4 regions of the Klebsiella quasivariicola genome follow, and region 4 is predicted to be linked to each of the others. Evidence: predicted binding sites of a transcription regulator. Region 4 holds the regulator's gene; each other region holds the start of a gene.
The links. Region 4 encodes LexA, which represses DNA repair genes until DNA is damaged. Its sites were predicted from a motif close to TNCTGTATGTACATACAGNA; they were not measured.

Region 1: a site for LexA is predicted at 1,662-1,681, ahead of rmuC (DNA recombination protein RmuC). Genes of this name have one in related genera too.
Region 2: a site for LexA is predicted at 3,271-3,290, ahead of dinG (ATP-dependent DNA helicase DinG). Genes of this name have one in related genera too.
Region 3: a site for LexA is predicted at 1,753-1,772, ahead of sbmC (DNA gyrase inhibitor SbmC). Genes of this name have one in related genera too.

What each region holds. Positions count from the first base shown of each region.
Region 1 is NZ_CP022823.1:5,295,277-5,300,664, forward strand. It holds gene ubiE (bifunctional demethylmenaquinone methyltransferase/2-methoxy-6-polyprenyl-1,4-benzoquinol methylase UbiE) at 1-102, opposite strand, end outside; gene rmuC (DNA recombination protein RmuC) at 173-1,621, opposite strand; gene udp (uridine phosphorylase) at 1,757-2,518, opposite strand; gene B8P98_RS26635 (dienelactone hydrolase family protein) at 2,791-3,603, shown strand; gene B8P98_RS26640 (anaerobic sulfatase maturase) at 3,639-4,931, opposite strand; gene B8P98_RS26645 (DUF202 domain-containing protein) at 4,932-5,279, opposite strand; gene B8P98_RS26650 (YidH family protein) at 5,276-5,388, opposite strand, start outside.
Region 2 is NZ_CP022823.1:3,856,521-3,861,908, forward strand. It holds gene ybiB (DNA-binding protein YbiB) at 103-1,071, opposite strand; gene dinG (ATP-dependent DNA helicase DinG) at 1,101-3,257, opposite strand; gene rhlE (ATP-dependent RNA helicase RhlE) at 3,445-4,800, opposite strand; gene B8P98_RS19470 (transketolase family protein) at 5,014-5,388, opposite strand, start outside.
Region 3 is NZ_CP022823.1:1,922,687-1,928,074, reverse strand. It holds gene B8P98_RS09620 (FUSC family protein) at 100-1,158, opposite strand; gene sbmC (DNA gyrase inhibitor SbmC) at 1,257-1,730, opposite strand; gene dacD (serine-type D-Ala-D-Ala carboxypeptidase DacD) at 1,907-3,070, opposite strand; gene sbcB (exodeoxyribonuclease I) at 3,251-4,675, shown strand; gene fusA (elongation factor G) at 4,725-5,388, opposite strand, start outside.
Region 4 is NZ_CP022823.1:5,181,407-5,186,794, reverse strand. It holds gene plsB (glycerol-3-phosphate 1-O-acyltransferase PlsB) at 1-211, opposite strand, end outside; gene B8P98_RS26085 (diacylglycerol kinase) at 341-709, shown strand; gene lexA (transcriptional repressor LexA) at 832-1,440, shown strand; gene dinF (MATE family efflux transporter DinF) at 1,511-2,827, shown strand; gene B8P98_RS26070 (CsbD family protein) at 3,063-3,272, shown strand; gene zur (zinc uptake transcriptional repressor Zur) at 3,368-3,883, opposite strand; gene B8P98_RS26060 (cupin domain-containing protein) at 4,134-4,622, shown strand; gene dusA (tRNA dihydrouridine(20/20a) synthase DusA) at 4,723-5,388, shown strand, end outside.

The DNA of each region.
Region 1 (5,388 bases), 110 kb from region 4:
TGCGGCGACAGAATGGAATACATGCGCCACCATATCTGCTTTCTGCTCTTTAGCGACCGTCTGAAAGCCAAAGTGCGTCGTTTCTTGTGAATCCTCAACCATCTCTATGCCTGCTTGCTTTTCAAGAAAATGTTCACTGAGTGTATCAGACTCAGCGCATTTCCCATACGTTTCAGCGTGGCGGAGCCGCTTCGCGATTGCGCAATGCCTCAGCAGAGTCGGGGGAAAATTCGTCATTTTCCGGGAGGTTATCCTCGTCTTCGAGACGATATTGCTCGTCCTGGGCCGTGGCTTGCTCGACTAAATCAGGATTAATCCCGCGCTTTACCTCCACGCCCAGGCCGCGAAAGGCCTCCGCCTGGGCCAGCAGATTACCGCGCCCGGAAGCGAGCTTTTTCATCGCCTGGCGATAGTTCTCCTGCGCCTTATCCAGGCTCTGGCCGATGGCGGACATATCATCCACAAACAGGCGCATTTTGTCGTAAAGGCGCCCCGCCCGCTCGGCAATCTTTTGCGCATTACGGCTCTGGTGCTCATAGCGCCACAGATTGGCGATAGTGCGCAGAGCCACCAGCAGCGTCGTCGGGCTGACCAGCATAATATTATTTTGCAACGCCTCGCTGATGAGCTCAGGCTGGCGATCGATGGCCAGCAGGAACGCCGGCTCAACGGGAATAAACATCAGCACATAGTCGAGAGAGCGCAGGCCAGGCAGCTGTTGATAATCCTTGCGTCCCAGCAGGCGAATATGGTTTCGCACCGAGGCAAGGTGTTCCTGCAGCGCGACTTCGCGAGTGTAGTCATCTTCGGCGTTAAAATAGCGCTCATAGGCGACCAGGGTCATTTTGGCGTCGATCACCACGTCCTTACCCTGCGGCAGGCGCACGATGACGTCCGGCTGCATCCGCGAGCGGTTGTCGGTCTCAATACTGACCTGGGTTTGGTACTCATAGCCTTCACGCAGGCCGGAGGCTTCCAGCACGCGGGTTAAGACCACTTCCCCCCAGTTGCCCTGGGTTTTGTTATCCCCCTTCAGCGCTTTGGTCAGGTTCAGCGCCTCCTGCGCCATCTGCGCGTTCAGCTGCTGCAGATTGCGGATCTCATGCGCCAGAGTATGCCTCTCCCGCGCCTCCTGGCCAAAGCTCTCCTGCACCTGACGACGGAAACCGTCGAGCTGTTCGCGTAGCGGCGTCAGCAGGCCATGCAGGCTCTGGCGATTTTGTTCATCAACGCGCCGGTTACTGTGTTCGAAAATGCGGTTAGCCAGATTTTCAAATTGCTCGCTCAGGCGCTGCTCGCTGTTGACCATCTGGCGGATCTTATCTTCCGCATGCAGCTGGGTGGATTCGAGCCGGGTGGTGACCTCACGCAGATCGGCTTCCAGCGAGGTATTGATATCCCGCAGGCTGCGCAGCTCGTTGTTCAGCAGCTCGCACTCCTCACGCCAGTGGGCCTCCTGCACCAGCTGCTGGCGGGCGGCGCTCAGCTCAATATCCAGCTCTCGCCGTTCCTCGATCAGATCGGCCCGAATTTGATCGGCACGCGCTTTGGTCGCCAGCCAGCCGACAATTAACCCGGCAGCCAGTGCGATAACCGCGCTGATAATGATTGAGAGATCCACGACGCCCCCTGCGATAACCTGATGGCACAAAATAGAATTGTGCTGTACAAACGTCCAGTTTAAAAGGAATTTCCTGCGAGGAGCAACGCAAAAAAGAAAGGCCGGAGGACCCGGCCTGACAGGGAAAGTGTTGAATTACAGCAGACGGCGCGCCGCTTCCACGACGATTTTCACCGCGTGGCTTTCAGTTTGCTTCATAGTTTCTGCGTTAGGGATCTCTTGCTGGGTACGGTTAACGATAACCCCGGCTACCATCCCGGCGCGCAGGCCCTGGCTGGCGCACATGGTCAGCAGCGTGGCGGATTCCATTTCATAGTTCATCACGCCCATTGCCTGCCACTCTTCCATTGAGCCCTTGAAGCGGCTTACCACGCGGCCGGAGAAGGTGTCGTAACGCTCCTGGCCCGGGTAGAAGGTATCAGAGGAAGCGGTCACGCCGATATGAGTGGTCGCGCCAATAGATTTCGCGGCTTCCACCAGCGCGGTGGTGCAGGCGAAGTCAGCGACGGCCGGGAACTCCATCGGTGCGAAGTGCAGGCTGGCGCCGTCCAGACGAACAGAGGCGGTAGTGACCAGCACATCGCCAACGTTAATGTGCGGTTGAATCGCGCCGGTGGTGCCGATACGCAGGAAGGTACGTACCCCCAACTGCGCCAGCTCTTCCACAGCGATAGACGTAGACGGACCGCCGATGCCGGTAGAGCAGACGATCACCGGTTTGCCGTCCAGCTCCGCGCGCCAGGAGGTAAATTCGCGGTGGGATGCCAGCTTAACCGGCTTATCCATCAGCGCGGCGATCTTTTCCACACGCTCCGGATCGCCAGGGACGATAGCCAGCGTAGCCCCTTGTAAATCGTTCTTGGTGAGGCCGAGATGAAAAACATCAGACTTGGACATAAAAAACTCCTCTGTGGGTCGAATTATCAGCAGAAGCAAAACGGTACTGTACAGAAGCCCCTGGCAACATTTTGTGATGATAGTCACCAAGACCAACAATGATTGCAGTTGTTTTTCAGTAAATAGTGATACACATCACATTAACAAGTTATATTCATCGTCACAGAACAAAAGATAGCCGCTTTCAGGCACTGTGCTTTATTACCGCCCGAACTAAAGGTAAAGGGTCTATAGTTACTGATGCGCTAATAAATAAGGGTACGGAGAATACCATGACCACCACCAAGCAACCTGGATTCGCACCTGCTGCTTCACCACACGCTTCAACCGCCGTTCATACGCCGGAAGATCATATTGTTGCCGGAGAGACTTCGATCCCCTCCCAGGGCGAAAACATGCCGGCCTACCACGCCCGCCCGAAAAACGTCGATGGCCCACTGCCGATCGTCATTGTGGTGCAGGAAATTTTCGGCGTGCATGAGCATATTCGCGATCTTTGTCGCCGCCTGGCGCAGGAAGGCTACCTGGCTATTGCGCCTGAATTGTACTTCCGTCAGGGCGATCCGAATGAGTACCACGATATCCCGACCCTGTTTAAAGAGCTGGTTACCAAGGTGCCGGACGCGCAGGTGTTGGCGGATCTCGACCATGTCGCCAGCTGGGCGGCACGCCACGGCGGCGATGCCCATCGTCTGCTGATCACCGGCTTCTGCTGGGGCGGACGCATTACCTGGCTGTATGCCGCGCATAACCCGCAGCTGAAGGCAGGCGTGGCCTGGTACGGCAAGCTGGTGGGAGAAAAATCGCTGAATTCACCGAAGCATCCGGTAGATATCGCTGTCGATCTCAACGCCCCGGTGCTTGGTCTGTACGGCGCTAAAGACGCCAGTATTCCACAGGACACCATCGAGACCATGCGTCAGGCACTGCGGGCGGCCAACGCCAAAGCGGAAATCGTGGTCTATCCCGAAGCCGATCATGCCTTTAACGCCGACTATCGCGCCAGCTATCATGAAGAGTCAGCCAAAGATGGCTGGCAGCGAATGCTCGCGTGGTTTGCTCAGTATGGCGGTAAAAAAGGGTAATCCATAAACGCCGTCATACCGACGGCGTTTTCTCCTTAACCGCCACAGCACTTTTTATATTTTTTACCGCTACCGCAGGGGCATGGTTCGTTTCGAGAAGGCGTCTTCGACGGCTTACGCTCCTCGTCAGCAAGCCATGGCATTATTGCCGCCAGCGGATACCCTGTTTCCAGCAACTGCTGAAAGACATTCATATACGGCGTGATGTGCTGGAAAAAGTGCTTATAACCGGCACACAGATAGTTGTGCCCTGGATGGCCGCTCGGCGAAACCGCAAAACGATGTTTGGGACAGCCGCCGTGGCAAACAAAGCGAAACTCGCAGCTGCGGCACTCCGCCGTTAGCGTCTCCCTTTTCGCCTGACCAAAGGCTATCGCCTGTGCGCTGTTATTGAGCGTCTTAATGTCCGAATGATGAATGTTACCCAGCTTATGCTCGGGATAAACATAGTGGTCGCAGTTGTAGAGATCGCCATTCGACTCCAGGGCAAAAGCGTGGCCGCACGTTGGCGAATGAACGCACAAAACCGGGGGCTGGCCCATCCACGCCGCCAGGGCGACCTCAAACATCTGCACAATAACGCGCTCGACATCGCGCCGGATCCAGATATCGAATATCTGATTCAGGAAATCGCCAAACTGCCATGATGGCACGGTCCAGGAAGCAAGCCTGGCGGCGCTTTCTCCCGGCATAACCAGCTGCAGGAGTGATGATTCGTCGCTACTGACGCGCTCAACCAGAGGGATAAACTGAATATGACGTGAACCCGTGGCAAGCAGAAAATCATAAACTTCACGCGCGTGCCCCACATTGTGTTTACCCACTACGGTCAACGTATTGAACTCAACGCGATGCTTTTTGAGAAGCGCAATCGCCGCCATCACTTTATCGTGAGTGCCTTTACCGGCACGATTAACACGATACTGATTATGGAGATGTGCTGGCCCATCAATAGAGATGCCAACCAGAAAATTCGCCTCGGCAAAGAAACGCGCCCACTCTTCGTCAATAAGCATGCCGTTGGTTTGCAGAGCGTGTTCTATCTTCTTGCCCCTGGCATATTGGTTACTTAGTGCAACCACCCGGCGGAAAAAGGGCAACCCCATCATAGTCGGTTCGCCCCCCTGCCAGGCGAAGGTCACCGTCTCCCCCATCTGGGCCTCAATATGCTGGCGAATGTAACGCTCCAGTGTCTCATCCGACATCCGCCAGTTTTTGTTTCGTTCCGGATACAGCGCTTCTTTTTCCAGATAAAAACAGTAGGTACAATCGATATTACACACCGACCCCGTCGGTTTCGCCATCACCTGGCAACCCGCTAATTCCATCTAAACGACTCCTTCCCTTAACAGGCTCAATACCGCGGATAGCACCAACGAAATAGCTTCTAAGCCGAGTACGACACTCAACAAGCGTTTTATCATGACGGAAGCAAACGTCGTTAATGCTGTGTTTCCGCCAACCTGACGCTGCTGATTTCGCACGACGATCGCCAGTATAACGGTTAGCCCGAGAGCGATACCGGCAATCCCCCCGGAAACCAGGTCGCCGCGGGCGAAACCAATACGCGTCGAGGCTAATGCCAGAACAAAAACCGAAAACAGAGTCCGCTGCCAGGCAAGCGCGGTACGCTCCGGTTGCAGGCCGGGATCACGTGTGCGGAGAGACAACGTCATAGCAGAAGCATCACTCCCAATGTCATCATCATCACCGCCGCTAAACCTGCACTTAGCCAAATCAATAGACGAGGGTAGGTCAGCGCCGCGTCATCGCGCATTGCGCGTT
Region 2 (5,388 bases), 1.3 Mb from region 4:
TTCCCTCGGTAAGCCACTGAATTAACCCTGAAAAGGCCTTTAATACCCTTGCCTTGCCCGTCCGAGCCACCGGACGGGCTTTTTTTTATCCTGCAGATCCGATTACCAGCAGTCGTCGACGCGGCTGAAGCCCTGCTCCAGGGTTGTGACTTCCCCGCTGGCCAGCAGACAGCAGGCAAGCTGAATTTTCAACGAATTGGGCACCGGTTCGACACCGGCGACGCAGCGTTCAATCCAGCGCGCGGTGACCTCGGGATCTTTCGACGCCGGCAGAACCACCGCCTCCGCTGCCGTCGCAGTCTGGCGTTCGTACAGCACCCGCACACCCTGCTCATCGATCAGGCTGATCTGCGGGCAGCGCTGCGGATTGGCGTACACTTCGCCCTCGGTACCGTGCATCAGCAGCGCGCGGCCACCGGTCTCACGAAAGAAGTTCGCCACCCGCGGAACATATTCCGGATGCGACACGCTGGAGAGACGCAACGCCTCCCCTTCGCCAAACGGCGTGGCCAGCTTGGCCAGGGTATGGGCGCTGTTGCGCACGCCCATCCGCCAGCGCATCGCCAGCTGTTTCTCCAGCGGCGCACAGAAGGCGCCCACCGGGATATACACCGGCTCATGCCCCTCCAGCTGCGCCTGTGCCTGTCCGGCGTGCCGGGTGACCGGAATGTCCAGCAGGGTAAAAATGGTTTCGGTCAGCACCCGGGTGGGATCGTGACTGACGCCGTGAACCACCACCGGAAATCCCAGCTTGTGCAGGAGCATCGCCAGCAGCGGCGTCAGGTTCGCCTGCTTGCGCGCGCCGTTGTAGCTGGGGATAACGATCGGCATCGGCTTGCCGGTGGGCGGGGTCAGGCGCAGCGTATGCTGCTGCATCGCCGCGTAGAACCCTTTCATCTCCGCTTCGCCTTCGCCTTTGATACGCAGGGCGATTAATATTCCCCCCAGCTCCAGCTCCGGCACCTCGCCGTCCAGCATCCGCGCGTAGAGCGCGCGGGCGGTCTCTTCATCGAGGTCGCGGGCATGATTCTTACCGCGACCCACCTCTTTTATAATTTTGCTGTACTCCATGGCTCCCCCTGGTGCATCACGCGCCGGCGTCAGCGACGTTTGCGGCCTGTCTGTTTTGCTGTCTGTTTTGCTTTCCGTTTTACTATAACCTCCGGGACGCCCGGCTGCTCTATGGGAAAAACAGGTAACGCGTTCAGTAGACGCGCGCCATAGTTTTTGGTCAACAGGCGCTTATCGTAAATCACCACCTCTCCCCAGCAGTGATGGCTGCGGATCAGACGCCCCACCTGCTGAATAAGATTAAAGGAGGCGCTGGGCAAACTCTGTACCTCGAAAGGGTAACGATTGAGGCTTTTCAGCCATTCGCCTTCGGTGATCACCACCGGACTGTCGATGGGCGGAAAGGCGATTTTATGGATATGTACCTGGCTTAGCAGCTCGCCCTTTAAATCCAGCCCTTCGGCAAAGGACTGCAGACCCACCAGCACGCTGCGTTCGCCGCTTTCCACCCGTTTGCGATGCAGCTCCACCAGCCGATAGCGCGGCTGGTCGCCCTGCACCAGCAGCATCAGGCGCAGATCGGTCACATGCTCAAGGAAGCGGTTCATCGCCCGCCCGCTGGCAAACAGCACCAGCATCCCGAGATGTTTCTTGCTCTCTACCTGCTGGCGAAAATAGGCCGCCATCTCGGCTATATGCTGCTCTTCGTTATCCATCAACGGTTCATAGCGCATTTGAGGAATAATAATTTTCCCCTGCTCCACGTGGTTGAACGGCGAATCCAGCGCCACGAAGCGGTCACCCGCTTTCTCCTTCAGACCACTCATCTCCTGCAGGCGCGAGAAGCTGTTTAGCGAGCGCAGCGTCGCTGACGTCACGACGATATGCGGCACGCTGCGCCACAGCAGCCGTTCCAGCTGATCGCTGACGCGGATGCCGACGCAATGGAACCAGACGTGGATCTGGCCGTCGCGCACCACCCGCGTCGCCCATTTAGTCACCGGCGCACCCGAGGATTGCGCCAGCGACGCCAGGCGCCACAGCTTGCTTTGGCTTTCAAACATACCGAGCGCGCGGTTCATCTGCAGCAGCACCCGATGCAGGCGCACCACGTCATGGCTGCCGGTCTTTTCGCTGAGATCGTTCAGGAACAGCTCCGCCAGCCCGCGCAGCATCTCGGTGAGCTTCGCCAGCCGCTGGCAGATCTCCATCACCTCCTGCGGCAGTTCGCCCATCGGGAAACGATGCTCCGCTTCCTGACCGGCGGGCATGTAGAGATTGAGAATATTATTCAACGAGGCAATCAGCTCGAACAGCTCTTCGCAATGGCCGGTGAGCCGCTCCGGATTGGCCAGCGGCGGCGTGGTTTTCGGGCGGAACTGCTCCATGCAGGTGGCAACCAGCTTGCAGAACAGATCCAGCTGCAGGCGAAACCAGGGGGCGGTGATCTCGGCGCTCATCTCCAGCGCGTCGCGGGCGACGTCCGGCAGATGATGGCCTTCATCGAGGACCAGCAGCAGGTTTTTCGGCTCCGGCAGCACCGCCTCGCTTTCCATCGCCGCCATCACCAGCGCATGATTGGCTACCACCACTTCCGCCTCCTGAATTTCCCGCCGCGCCACAAAGAACGGGCACTCGCGATAGTAGTGGCAGTTACGGTTCAGGCAGCTGGCCTTATCGGTGCTCAGCCGGCTCCACAGCGCATCGTCAATGGCTTTGTCGGTGTGATCGCGCAGGCCATCCCAGCGGTAGCTGTCGAGATCCTGCTTCAGGGTCGCGCACAGCTTCTGCTCGGCCTGGTTATTCGGGGTGAGATCGTCATCGAGAAACGCCAACAGATCCTGCTGCGACGGCTCGGTGCTGGCCAGCGCCGTCAGGTTGCGCGGGCAGACGTAGCGCCCACGACCGAAGGCGGCGGTGAAGCGCAGATCGGGAATGATTTTACGCAGCAGCGGCAGGTCTTTACTGTAGATTTGATCCTGCAGAGCGACGTTGGCGGTACTGACCACCAGCGTTTTTTGCTCCTCACGGGCGATAGCGATCCCGGGGATCAGGTATGACAGCGTTTTACCGACGCCGGTCGGCGCTTCGATAGCCAGATGCCTGCCCTCTTCCCCGGCGAGCGTTTTCGCCACATCGGCGATCATCTGCCGCTGCGGAGGGCGGGGAATAAAGTCCGGGATCTGTTCCTGAAGCGCCTTATACCAGGCGGCGATTTGCGCTTTCAGCGCAGCGGTCAAAGCCATGAGAAAACCTGAATACTGTATAAACAGCCACTATTGTGCCATTTTTGCCTGCCCGGAGGTATTGCTTTCTGCTGAGAGTGGAAGCGTGCTCGACAAATAGTGTAACGGAAAGAAAAAGGCCCGCCGCCGCGTAGCGGACAGACGGGCCTGAGCCGGGCCGCGTTATCGCGGCCGGGGCACCAGCGCGTTATTCGCCAGCCGGCTTACGCGGGCGACGGCGGCGCGGCGGTTTGCCGTCCTGAGTGCGCGCTTTCGGCGCCTCGCCGTCCTGACGACGCGGGGCGCTGCTCTGGCTGCGCGGCTGTCCGCTGCGCCCCTGCCCCTGGCCGCCGCGTCCCTGACCCTGACCACGACCGCCGCCACGCTGCTGGCGACCGTTCTGGATAGGTTCGGCTTTAATGGACGGATCCGGCTCATAGCCGGCAATCGCGATGCGCGGGATCTCTTTTTTCAGCAGGCGCTCGATATCGCGCAGCAGCTTGTGCTCATCCACGCACACCAGCGACAAGGCTTCGCCGGTGGCCGCCGCGCGGCCGGTACGCCCGATACGGTGGACGTAATCTTCCGGTACGTTCGGCAGCTCGTAGTTCACCACGTGCGGCAGCTCTTCGATATCCAGACCACGGGCAGCGATATCGGTCGCCACCAGCACGCGAATGCCGCCGGATTTAAAGTCGGCCAGCGCGCGGGTACGCGCTCCCTGGCTCTTGTTGCCATGGATCGCCGCGCTGCGAATGCCGTCTTTGTTCAGCTGCTCCGCGAGGTGGTTGGCGCCATGCTTGGTACGGGTAAACACCAGCACCTGCTGCCAGTTGCCTTCGCCGATAAGCTGCGACAACAGTTCGCGCTTGCGGTTCTTATCAACGAAATGGACGTGCTGGGTGATCTGCTCGGACGCGGTGTTGCGGCGCGCCACTTCCACTTCCAGCGGGTTGTGCAGTAGTTTCTCGGCCAGGCCCTTGATCTCGTCGGAGAAGGTCGCCGAGAACAGCAGGTTCTGCCGACGCGCCGGCAGTTTGGCCAGTACGCGGCGGATGTCGTGGATAAAGCCCATATCCAGCATGCGGTCCGCTTCGTCCAGCACAAGGATTTCTACTTTATCCAGACTGACCGCGTTCTGATGTTCAAGGTCCAGCAGACGGCCCGGGGTGGCGACGAGGATATCGACGCCACCGCGCAGTTTCATCATCTGCGGGTTGATGCTCACGCCGCCGAATACCACCAGCGAGCGAATATTCAGGTATTTACTGTAATCGCGGACGTTCTCGCCCACCTGCGCCGCCAGCTCACGGGTCGGGGTCAGGATCAGCGCGCGTACCGGACGACGGCCCTTTGCGTGCGGCTCATTCTGGATCAGGCGCTGCAGCAGCGGCAGGGTAAAGCCCGCCGTCTTACCGGTGCCGGTCTGGGCGCTGGCCATCAGGTCACGGCCCTGCAGTACCGCTGGAATGGCCTGCTGCTGGATAGGGGTCGGCTCAACGTAGCCCTGCTCAGCGACAGCGCGCAGGATATCGGGATTCAGGCCAAGGGAATCAAAAGACATAACAACTCCGAACCGCCCCGGCCCGGTGAAGGGCGTAGTTTTCAGGGAGATTATTGCGATAGAGATGGCAAAAACCACAATGCCATGAAGGGGCGCAGTCTAGCAGATTTTGTGACAGGCCGCATAAAATCTGCAAAAGAATGCCGGGTTTATCTGGCGGGGGGAGCAGGCCGCTGAGCGCGCTCAGCGGCCTGGTGCGTCATTGCAGCGCGGTTAACGCAGACGATACTTAATTTTTTCGACGATCTTCGCGGTGGAGATGCCATAGCGATCGTGAAGGGTCGGCAGCGCCCCGGCTAACAGGAACGCGTCGGGCAGCCCCACGCTATCCAGCTCACAGCGCACGCCCTTACGCATCAGCAGCGCGGCCACCGTCTCCCCTAACCCGCCGACCGCGGTATGGTTCTCGGCGGTTACCACCAGACGACCCGGCTTCGACGCCTGTTCAATAATCGCTTTTTCATCCAGCGGTTTGATGGTCGGCACGTGCAGGACCGCCACGCTGATGTTATCGGCCCGCAGCTTTTCAACCGCCTCCAGCGCGCGCATGGTCATCAGCCCGGAGGAGATGATCAGCACATCGTTGCC
Region 3 (5,388 bases), 2.3 Mb from region 4:
AGCAGCCGCTGATGACAATGTTTTTTCCTTTGCGTTTATCATAACCCTAAACGCTGCTGAATCGAAACAACCCATGTGGTTACCCGGTGCATCTGGTGTTTATTTGCGCAACGCGCGGCAGATCAGATGCGAGAGCAGCTCCAGCTGGCGCGCCAGTTCGATTGAGAGCCAAACATAGCCATGGACCGGGGTTTCCGCCAGGCCGTCATCACCCTGCTCTTTCAGCAGCTGGCGCAGTTCGAGGACGATCTCAGTCAGCTTTTCATTGTTGGCGCGCACAGGCTGAGGGTTCCCTTCGTACAGCGCGTGGGCGATGGACAACAGCGTCTGCTGGGTCATCTGCTGCGTCTCCCGCAGGGTGTGCGCATTGAGCATCACAAAGTGACCCGGACGCGTTGCCCACCAGGCGTTGATCTGCAGCTCCAGCATGCAGACGAGGTTGCGGCTGACGGTCTGGATAGCCTCGAAGATCGCCTTCTGGATGTGCGTCTCTTTGCTGGCGGGGGTGATCAGCCCGCGCATTTTAACCACGTCGTTCAGCGCCTGCTGGAGATGCTTTTCCAGCCGCGGTCGATCCACCAGATTTGGCGAGAAGCCGGCCTGGTAGAGGCGGTTAAAGTTGGTGACATAGCTGGCCATCTGGATGCGCCAGTGGATGAACGCCCGCTGCGGCCAGATGCCGGTAAACAGCATCGCCAGCAGCGAGCCGAAGATCACGTCGCCGCTTCGCCACAGCGCGGTATGCATATCGCCGGGCGGCGCCCCGACCACCACCGACAGAGTAATGCCGATCAGCAGCGCCTGATAGGGTTTCTTGCCCAGCGCCAGCCAGCCGCAGAGGAACATCGCCGCCGCGCACCAGAGGACCATCAGCGGCAGAGAGATGAGCTCAAGCTTCAGCGCCACCAGCCCCAGCGCCGAACCGAGGATCGTGCCGCCGATACGCTGAAACGCCCGCGGCACGACGTTACCCCAGAAGGAGATCGGCCCCATCACCACCACCAGAGTGATGAGAGGCCAGGTTCCCTCAGGCACGTTCAGCAGCCGCACCAGCAAAAAGGTGAGCACAAAGGCCAGCGCAATCCGCACACCATGCACCACCCGATAATGGCGATACAAGCGGATCTCAAATGGCTTGAGTGATTTATCAGCGCGCACAACCCTCTCCGGCAAAACGAAAAGGCCAATTGTAACTGCTTTTTCGCCCGGAGCATGCCGGGAATGTAAAAAACCTTGTCCGAAACAGGGGTAAACCGCTACGACGCGACGCGCTCAACGGGAACATACATGTCGATATCCCAGTAGCCGTCGTGGTTGCCGTCGTTAAGATAGACCTCAAAGCAGGGCTGGGGGGCGATGCGATACGCCGTGCTCTGCTGCAGGCTGTCAAAAAACTGCATCCACGGGGTGGCGAAGTCGTAATCCACCACCCGCGCGCGGGCGCAGGCGTAATCCCCGCCGGCAATCGCCGTCAGTATCACCCCTTCGCTGTTGGCGGGAATGACGTAATTCTCATCAACGGTCACCGCCGTCGCGCAGCGCAGTTTTTCCGCTGGCACTTCCTCCGGGTTATCGTAGTAGACGGCCACCCATTCCCGGGCGGGCACCTGACGGTTCTCAACCCACATCATCAGTTGCTCAAACCCCTGCTTGACCGTGTGCTCCCAGGGCCCGACCAGATGGAAACCGGCAATGGTTTTCTTGCCGAGGGTGGTGACGCTGTAGTTCATCTTGCCTCCTTTGGAAATAAAGGACTGTATTAATATACAGTTAATTTAACAGGAGATCCCCCCTCAGTATGTGCGCGAATTCACAGAGTCGCCATCACACTGCTGAAAAAACAGGCGCCCCGCCAGCAGGAGCGACAGACGAAAAAAAACCGCCTGCAAAGAGGCGGTTATCATGGTTACAGCTCGTGGTGCAGGTAATCGCTCATTCGCGAGAACACCCCGCCTTTATTGATGCTTTCGAGGGTGACCAGCGGATAGTGCCCCACCACCTTGTCGCCGTCATACAGCGAAATCTCGCCGACCCGCTGGTTGGCGGCGATCGGCGCCTCCAGATCCTTCTTATCCAGCACATATTTCGCTTTAATCCGCGACACTTCCGCCTTCGGCAGCGCTAACCAGAAATCCTGATCGGTGCCGAGCTTAATCTGCTCTTTATCTCCGTACCAGATGCGTTCGCTGCCGACCTTCTGGCCCTTCTGCAGCACCTGCACGGTGTCGAAGTTCTGCTGCCCCCAGTGCAACAGTTTAGCGGCCTGCTGCTCGCGGCCTTTCGGACTGTCCGCCCCCATCACCACGGCGATCAGCCGGCGCTGGCCATCCACCGCCGAGGCGATCAGGTTGAACCCGGCGCCCGAGGTGTGGCCCGTTTTCAGGCCATCGACGTTCATGGTTTTATCCCACAGCAGACCGTTACGGTTTTGCTGGGTGATCCCGTTCCACGTCAGGCTTTTCTGGCTGTACATGTGGTAGACGTCAGGTTCGCCATGAATAATCGCCCGCGAGAGCACCGCGAGGTCATAGGCCGAACTGTGCTGGCCCGGAGCGTCGAGGCCGTGGACGGTTTCGAAATGGGTGTCCCGCAGGTGCAGTTTTTCGACATACTGATTCATCAGGGCGACAAACTGCGGCTGGCCGCCGGCGACATAGTCGGCCAGCGCGACGCAGGCGTCGTTACCGGAGTCGACAATCAGCCCGCGGCTGAGGTCGCGGACGCTGACGCGATCCCCTGGCTTTAAGAACATCAGCGATGACCCGTCGAACACCGGGTTGCCCTTCGCCCAGGCGTCTTTACCCACGGTGACGATATCGTCAAAGGTGATACGATGGCTGTCGATGGCGCGATCGACCACGTAGCCGGTCATCAGTTTGGTCAGACTGGCAGGATTGCGCTGCTGATGTTCGTTACCCGCGGTCAGGACCTGACCGGTGGTGTAATCCATCAGCACCCAGGAGCCAGCCTGAATGGAAGGCGGCGCGACCGTAGCAGGTAAGTCGACGGCAAATGCGCAGGAAACGCTCGAAGCGAGCAAAGATACAGCAATAAACAAACGGCCTTTCAACGGCATATCCTCTAGATTTACAGATCCGCCGTCCTTTTTACGGAACTTCGCGTTTCATATCAGGGTTTAATTGCAAGAAAATATGACACAGCAGAGGAAGTTGCTTGCCGCGACCCTTCTGATGACCGGGCAAATCGTTTACCATACCGGTCGCACGCCACCACGGATAATGAACAGACTATGCAAGATAGCGTCAACCAGCCCGGATTTTTATTCCACGATTATGAAACCTTCGGCACCAGCCCTTCCCTCGACCGGCCGGCGCAGTTCGCCGCCATCCGCACCGACGCGGAGCTGAATGTGCTCGGCGAGCCCGAAGTGTTTTACTGCAAACCCGCTGACGATTACCTGCCGCAGCCGCAGGCGGTGATGATCACCGGGATCACCCCGCAGGAAGCGCTGGCCAAAGGGGATAATGAGGCCGCGTTTGCCCGCCGCATCCACGATCTGTTCACGGTGCCGCAAACCTGTATCGTCGGCTATAACAACGTGCGCTTTGATGACGAAGTGACGCGGAATATCTTCTATCGCAACTTCTATGACCCTTATGCCTGGAGCTGGCAGCACGATAACTCGCGCTGGGATCTGCTCGACGTGATGCGCGCCTGCTATGCCCTGCGCCCGGAAGGGATCGCCTGGCCGGAGAATGACGAAGGGTTGCCGAGCTTCCGGCTTGAACATCTGACCGTCGCCAACGGTATTGAACACCAGAACGCCCATGACGCGATGGCCGATGTGTACGCCACCATCGCCATGGCGAAGCTGGTGAAAACCCGGCAGCCGCGGCTGTTTGATTATCTCTACAGCCACCGCAATAAGCGCAAGCTGGCGACGCTCATCGACGTGCCGCAGATGAAACCGCTGGTGCATGTCTCCGGCATGTTTGGCGCCGCGCGCGGCAACACCAGCCTGGTGGCGCCCCTGGCCTGGCATCCGGAAAACCGCAATGCGGTGATTATGGTCGATCTGGCGGGCGATATGGCGCCGCTGCTGGAACTGGATGCCGATGCCTTGCGCGAGCGGCTTTACACCCCGCGCGCCGAGCTTGGCGATCTGCCGGCAGCGCCGATCAAGCTGGTGCATCTCAATAAATGTCCGGTGCTGGCTCAGGCCAATACCCTGCGCCCGCAGGATGCCGACCGGCTGGGGATCTCCATTCAGCGCTGTCTGGAGAATGCCCAGCTGCTGCGGGCGAATCCGCAGGTGCGGGAGAAAGTGGTGGCGGTCTATGCCGAAGCCGAGCCGTTCGTGCCGTCCGAAAACGTCGACGCCCAGCTGTACAATGGGTTCTTTAGCGATGCCGACCGCGCGGCGATGAAAATCGTGCTGGAAACCGAACCGCGCAATCTGCCGGCGCTGGATATCACCTTCGCCGACAAGCGCATCGAACGCCTGCTGTTTAACTACCGGGCGCGCAACTTCCCCGGCACGCTCGATGAACATGAGCAGCAGCGCTGGTTAGAGCACCGTCGTCAGGTGTTTACGCCAGAGTTTTTGCAAGCCTATGCCGATGAGCTGCAGATGCTGTATCAGCAGTATGCGGATGATAAAGAGAAGCTGGCGCAGCTGAAGGCGCTGTGGCAGTACGCACAGGATATTGTCTGATTGGCTGAAATTCCCGGGTTGCGGCTAACGCCTTACCCGGGAACATTGCTTAGCTTTTCGCGCGGCTGGCGATGATTTCATCCGCCACATTACGCGGCGCTTCCGCGTAATGGTGGAACTCCATGCTGTAGGTTGCCCGTCCCTGCGACATCGAGCGCAGCGTGGTGGAATAACCAAACATCTCCGCCAGCGGCACGTCGGCGCGGATGATCTGGCTGCCGAAGCGCTCTTCCATCCCCTGCACCATCCCGCGACGGGAAGAGAGATCGCCCATAATATTCCCGGCGTACTCTTCCGGCGTCTCCACCTCGACGTGCATCACCGGCTCAAGGATCACCGGATCCGCTTTGCGCGCGCCTTCCCGGAAGCCAAAGATCGCCGCCATGCGGAACGCCATCTCCGAGGAGTCCACGTCGTGGTACGACCCGAAGGTCAGGGTCGCTTTCACGTCAACCACCGGATAACCCGCCAGCACGCCGGTGCCCATCGCTTCGCGCAGCCCTTTCTCCACGGAAGGGATGTACTCGCGTGGCACCACGCCGCCTTTGGTGGCGTCCTCGAAGACGAAACCGCTGCCCGGCTCCAGCGGCTCCAGGGTCAGCACAACGTGCCCGTACTGCCCTTTGCCGCCGGACTGGCGCACAAATTTGCCTTCCACGTCCATCACTTTCTTGCGCAGGGTTTCGCGGTAGGTGACCTGCGGACGACCAATG
Region 4 (5,388 bases):
GTTCAAACGGGTCAGGTAAATCATGCGCCAGGCATTGGGCGCGCAGCGTCAGCAGGTCCGCCTTCGAGTTATAGGGCAGGACGTACATGATCGGACGCGAGGTATCGAGTCCTAATTCCTGGGCGGGTTCTGCCGGAATAGACTTGCTTTTTACCAGCACCCGTAATGGTAAATTCAGTAATTTATAGTAAATTCGTTGCCAGCCGGACATAAACGATGTGAAGCCTCTGGTTAATCATGCAAATGCGCGGCAAGAATAACAGAAAGCGGGCAAAATTTCCGTTACCGCGCGGCAAACGCGTACACTCATCGACGTCATTTACATAAAAAAGGTTTTGTGATGGCCAATAATACCACCGGGTTAACCCGAATCATTAAAGCGGCAGGTTACTCCTGGAAAGGATTTCGCGCGGCGTGGGTCAACGAGGCCGCGTTTCGTCAGGAGGGCGTCGCCGCCATCGTGGCCGTCGCGATCGCCTGCTGGCTGGACGTCGACGCCATCACCCGCGTATTGCTGATTGGCTCGGTCCTGCTAGTGATGATAGTCGAAATTCTCAACAGCGCGATTGAGGCGGTTGTGGATCGTATCGGCTCGGATTTTCACGAGCTTTCAGGGCGCGCCAAAGATATGGGGTCGGCGGCGGTTCTGCTGGCGATTATCATCGCGCTGATCACCTGGGGGATGCTGCTGTGGAGCCATTATCACTAACGTTCTTCGCTAACCCTCGCAAAATCTAAACAATCTGCCGATTTTTGTGTGCCATGTGGTTCCAAAATCACCGTTAGCTGTATATACTCACAGCATAACTGTATATACACCCAGGGGGCGGAATGAAAGCGTTAACGACCAGGCAGCAAGAGGTGTTTGATCTCATTCGGGATCATATCAGCCAGACGGGCATGCCGCCGACGCGTGCGGAAATTGCTCAGCGCTTGGGGTTCCGTTCCCCAAACGCGGCGGAAGAACACCTGAAAGCGCTGGCGCGTAAAGGCGCGATCGAGATCGTCTCCGGTGCCTCTCGCGGTATTCGTCTGTTGACGGAAGAAGAGCACGGCCTGCCGCTGATCGGCCGCGTTGCCGCCGGTGAACCGCTGCTGGCGCAGCAGCATATTGAAGGCCACTATCAGGTCGACCCGTCGATGTTTAAACCCAACGCCGATTTCCTGCTGCGCGTCAGCGGGATGTCGATGAAAGACATCGGCATTCTGGATGGCGATCTGCTGGCAGTCCATAAAACCCAGGACGTGCGTAATGGCCAGGTCGTCGTCGCGCGCATTGACGAGGAAGTGACGGTGAAACGCCTGAAAAAACAGGGTAACGTCGTCGAACTGCTGCCGGAAAACAGCGAGTTTTCTCCGATCGTCGTCGATCTGCGCCAGCAGAGCTTCACCATTGAAGGCCTGGCCGTCGGCGTGATCCGTAACGGGGAGTGGCTGTAACTCCCGTCTTAACGCAGCGTCATCATGATGCATGACGCTGCGATGTTTCTCCTCTGTCTGGTCCCTCTTCATGCTGCTCAACGCCGCCGATAAAGCACTGTGGCGCCTCGCGCTACCCATGATTTTCTCCAATATCACCGTTCCGCTGCTGGGGTTGGTGGATACGGCCGTGATTGGCCACCTGGACAGCCCGGTATACCTCGGCGGCGTGGCGGTCGGGGCGACGGCCACCAGTTTCCTTTTCATGCTGCTGCTGTTTCTGCGTATGAGCACCACCGGGCTGACCGCGCAGGCCTGGGGCGCCAAAGATCCGCAGCGCCTGGCGCGGGCGCTGGTGCAGCCGCTGGCGCTGGCGCTGGGTGCCGGGGTGCTGATTATTGCGCTACGCCTGCCGCTGATTAACCTTGCCCTGCATATTGTCGGCGGCAGTGAGGCGGTGCTTGAGCAGGCGAGACGGTTTCTCGAAATCCGCTGGCTCAGCGCACCCGCCTCGCTGGCCAATCTGGTGCTGCTCGGCTGGCTGCTGGGCGTCCAGTACGCCCGGGCGCCGGTGATTCTGCTGGTGGTGGGTAATCTGCTCAATATTGTGCTCGACCTGTGGCTGGTGATGGGCCTGCGGATGAACGTCCAGGGGGCGGCGCTGGCCACGGTTACCGCCGAGTACGCAACCCTGATCATTGGCCTGGTGATGGCGAAGCGAGTGCTGACGCTGCGCGGCGTGTCGCTGCTGATGTTAAAAAATGCCTGGCGCGGGGATCTGCGCCGGCTGCTGGCGTTGAATCGGGATATCATGCTGCGCTCTCTGCTGCTGCAGCTCTGTTTTGGCGCACTGACCGTGTTCGGCGCCCGTCTGGGCAGCGACATTGTGGCGGTTAACGCGGTACTGATGACCATGCTGACCTTTACCGCCTATGCGCTGGATGGCTTTGCCTATGCCGTGGAGGCCCACTCCGGCCAGGCCTACGGCGCCCGCGACGGTAGCCAGCTGCTGGAAGTCTGGCGGGCGGCCTGCCGGCAGTCTGGCATGGTGGCGCTGGCGTTTGCCCTGATTTACAGCCTGGCGGGGGAGTACATCATCGCTCTGCTAACCTCGCTGCCTTCTCTGCAGCAGCTGGCCGATCGCTATCTGATCTGGCAGGCCATCCTGCCGGTGGTCGGCGTCTGGTGCTATCTGCTGGACGGCATGTTTATCGGCGCCACGCGCGGCGCAGAGATGCGTAACAGTATGGCGGTAGCCGCGGCGGGGTTTGCTGTAACGCTGCTTTCGGTCCCACTGCTCGGTAACCATGGTCTGTGGCTGGCGCTGGCGGTGTTCCTCGCCCTGCGCGGCCTGTCGCTGGCGCTGATCTGGCGTCGCCACTGGCGGCGCGGCACCTGGTTTAACTAATCATTTCCGTTCATCGCGGCTAGCCGTGAATTCCCGCGGTTGCGCGCCGCTTACCGGGGCAGCTCAGTGGCCCGGCTCAGGGTAGCGTAAGCCGGGAAAATCCCCTCAGCCTTATCAATCGGTAGGATGGTTAAAAATTCCGAATAACGAATCCACCCCAGCATTCTCATCTATAGTTAATACCATGTCCGGCACAAAACGGGCTGTAAACCCACCGAATGATGAGGACGTTATCATGAATAAAGACGAAATCGGCGGTAACTGGAAACAGTTGAAAGGTAAAGCCAAGGAACAGTGGGGCAAACTTACCGATGATGATATGACCGTAATCGAAGGGAAGCGCGACCAGCTGGTCGGCAAAATTCAGGAGCGTTACGGCTATGCGAAGGATCAGGCTGAGAAAGAAGTCTCAGACTGGGAGCATAAGAACGACTACCGCTGGTAGCGTTCCCTGACCCGAAGAGTGAAGCATTTGTGTTAGTGCCTGTCTGAATGGCGCAGGGACGCGCCGTTAACCCTTTTTCCCGCTGCGGCTCACGCTCAGCGGGCTTTCTTTTTGAGCTGGATGGTATGATCGTGCTGGCAGTGTCCCGGTGTGCTGCAGGCTTCCACTTCCACACAACCCGCACAGAGACCGTGGGCTTCAATCACGTTGTGGCGCAGGGCAAAACCCATGCGGGCCGCCAGCGTATGCATGATATCTTCCACCCCTTCCGCCGCTTCCTCTTTTACCACGCCACAGCGGTCGCAGATAAACATGGCCGAGCTGTGAGTCGGCTGGTCAAACAGATGGCACAGCACATAGCTGTTGGTCGATTCCACCTTGTGAACAAAGCCCTGTTCAAGTAAAAACTCCAGCGCACGGTAGACCGTTGGCGGCTTAGCCTGTGGCTCTTTCTCACGTAGCAGGTCCAGCAGATCGTAGGCGCTTATCGCCCCTTGCTGCAGGCTCATCAGGCGCAACACTTCCAGACGCTGTGGAGTCAGGCGTACGCCGCGCTGCGCACAAAGCTTTTCAGCATGCGCTAACATCTCTTGCGAAGGGGTCTTATCCATGAGCATCCTCAGGTTGCGTGAATTTGAATCTGTTACTTTATCACGTTCCGCGTAAAACACCGAGAGCCGGCGGGTGATACAGGTCATACTTCAGATTGTCGGAACGTGCGCCAGGCACGGGCGCTGGCCGCTTACACCCGCTCAGTACGCGCTTTAGCAGGCTGCCTAAAACCGCCATGCCGAACTTAAACGCAACACGTATAGCCCGGGGTATGCTATATCTGAAGTGTCTCATTTTCGGAAGAAAACGATGAAACGACCTGATTGCATTCGCCACTGGCGCGAACTGGAAGGGCCCGACGATGCCACTTATCCCGACAGCCCGGAGCGTTTTTCCATAGGCGCGCCGCTGGGGCGCGGTTTACGGCTCAACCGGCTGGGGATCCACCACGAGCGGCTGCCGCCGGGGCGGCGCACCTCTTATCCGCATGCGGAGAGCGATGAAGAAGAGTTCATCTATGTGCTGGAGGGTTATCCGGAAGTGTGGATAAACGGCTATCTCTGGAAGCTGGAGCCGGGCGACAGCGTTGGGTTTCCTGCCGGCACCGGCATCTGCCACACCTTTCTCAATAACACCGAGCAGGAAGTTCGCCTGCTGGTGGTGGGCGAAGCCAACAAGAAGTACAACCGCATTTATTACCCGCTCAATCCCGGCTATGCCGCGACGCGCCAGGATCGTTGGGTTGACCATCCGCCGCAGTTCTTCGGACCACACGACGGCAAGCCGCGGAAAAAGTAGTCGTTGCAGGTGAGGGGCGAAGCGCGGCGCAGTATGCGCCTGTGGTGTATCTTTATGCTATAGTAGCGCCCCTTTTTACCCGGATGCTTATTTATTCACCATGATGCCTGAATCAACCTCTTCCGTTTTCCCGGCTCACCGTTTCTCCATCGCGCCGATGCTCGACTGGACCGACAGACACTGCCGCTACTTCCTGCGGCTGCTGTCGCGGCATACGCTGCTGTATACCGAAATGGTGACCACTGGGGCGATTATTCACGGTAAAGGCGATTATCTGGCCTATAGCGAAGAAGAGCACCCGGTTGCTTTGCAGCTCGGCGGCAGCGATCCGCAGGCCCTGGCGCAGTGCGCGAAGCTGGCCGAAGCGCGCGGCTATGATGAGATCAATCTCAACGTTGGCTGCCCCTCCGACCGCGTGCAGAACGGTATGTTTGGTGCTTGCCTGATGGGCAATGCGCAGCTGGTGGCCGACTGTATCAAGGCGATGCGCGATGTGGTGTCGATTCCGGTCACGGTAAAAACCCGTATCGGTATCGACGACCAGGATAGCTATGAGTTTCTGTGCGATTTCATTGAGACGGTCTCCGGCAAGGGCGAGTGTGAGATGTTTATTATTCACGCCCGCAAAGCCTGGCTCTCCGGGCTGAGCCCGAAAGAGAACCGCGAGATCCCGCCGCTGGATTACCCCCGCGTCTGGCAGCTGAAGCGCGACTTTCCCCACCTGACGATGGCGATTAACGGCGGGATCAAATCGCTGGACGAAGCC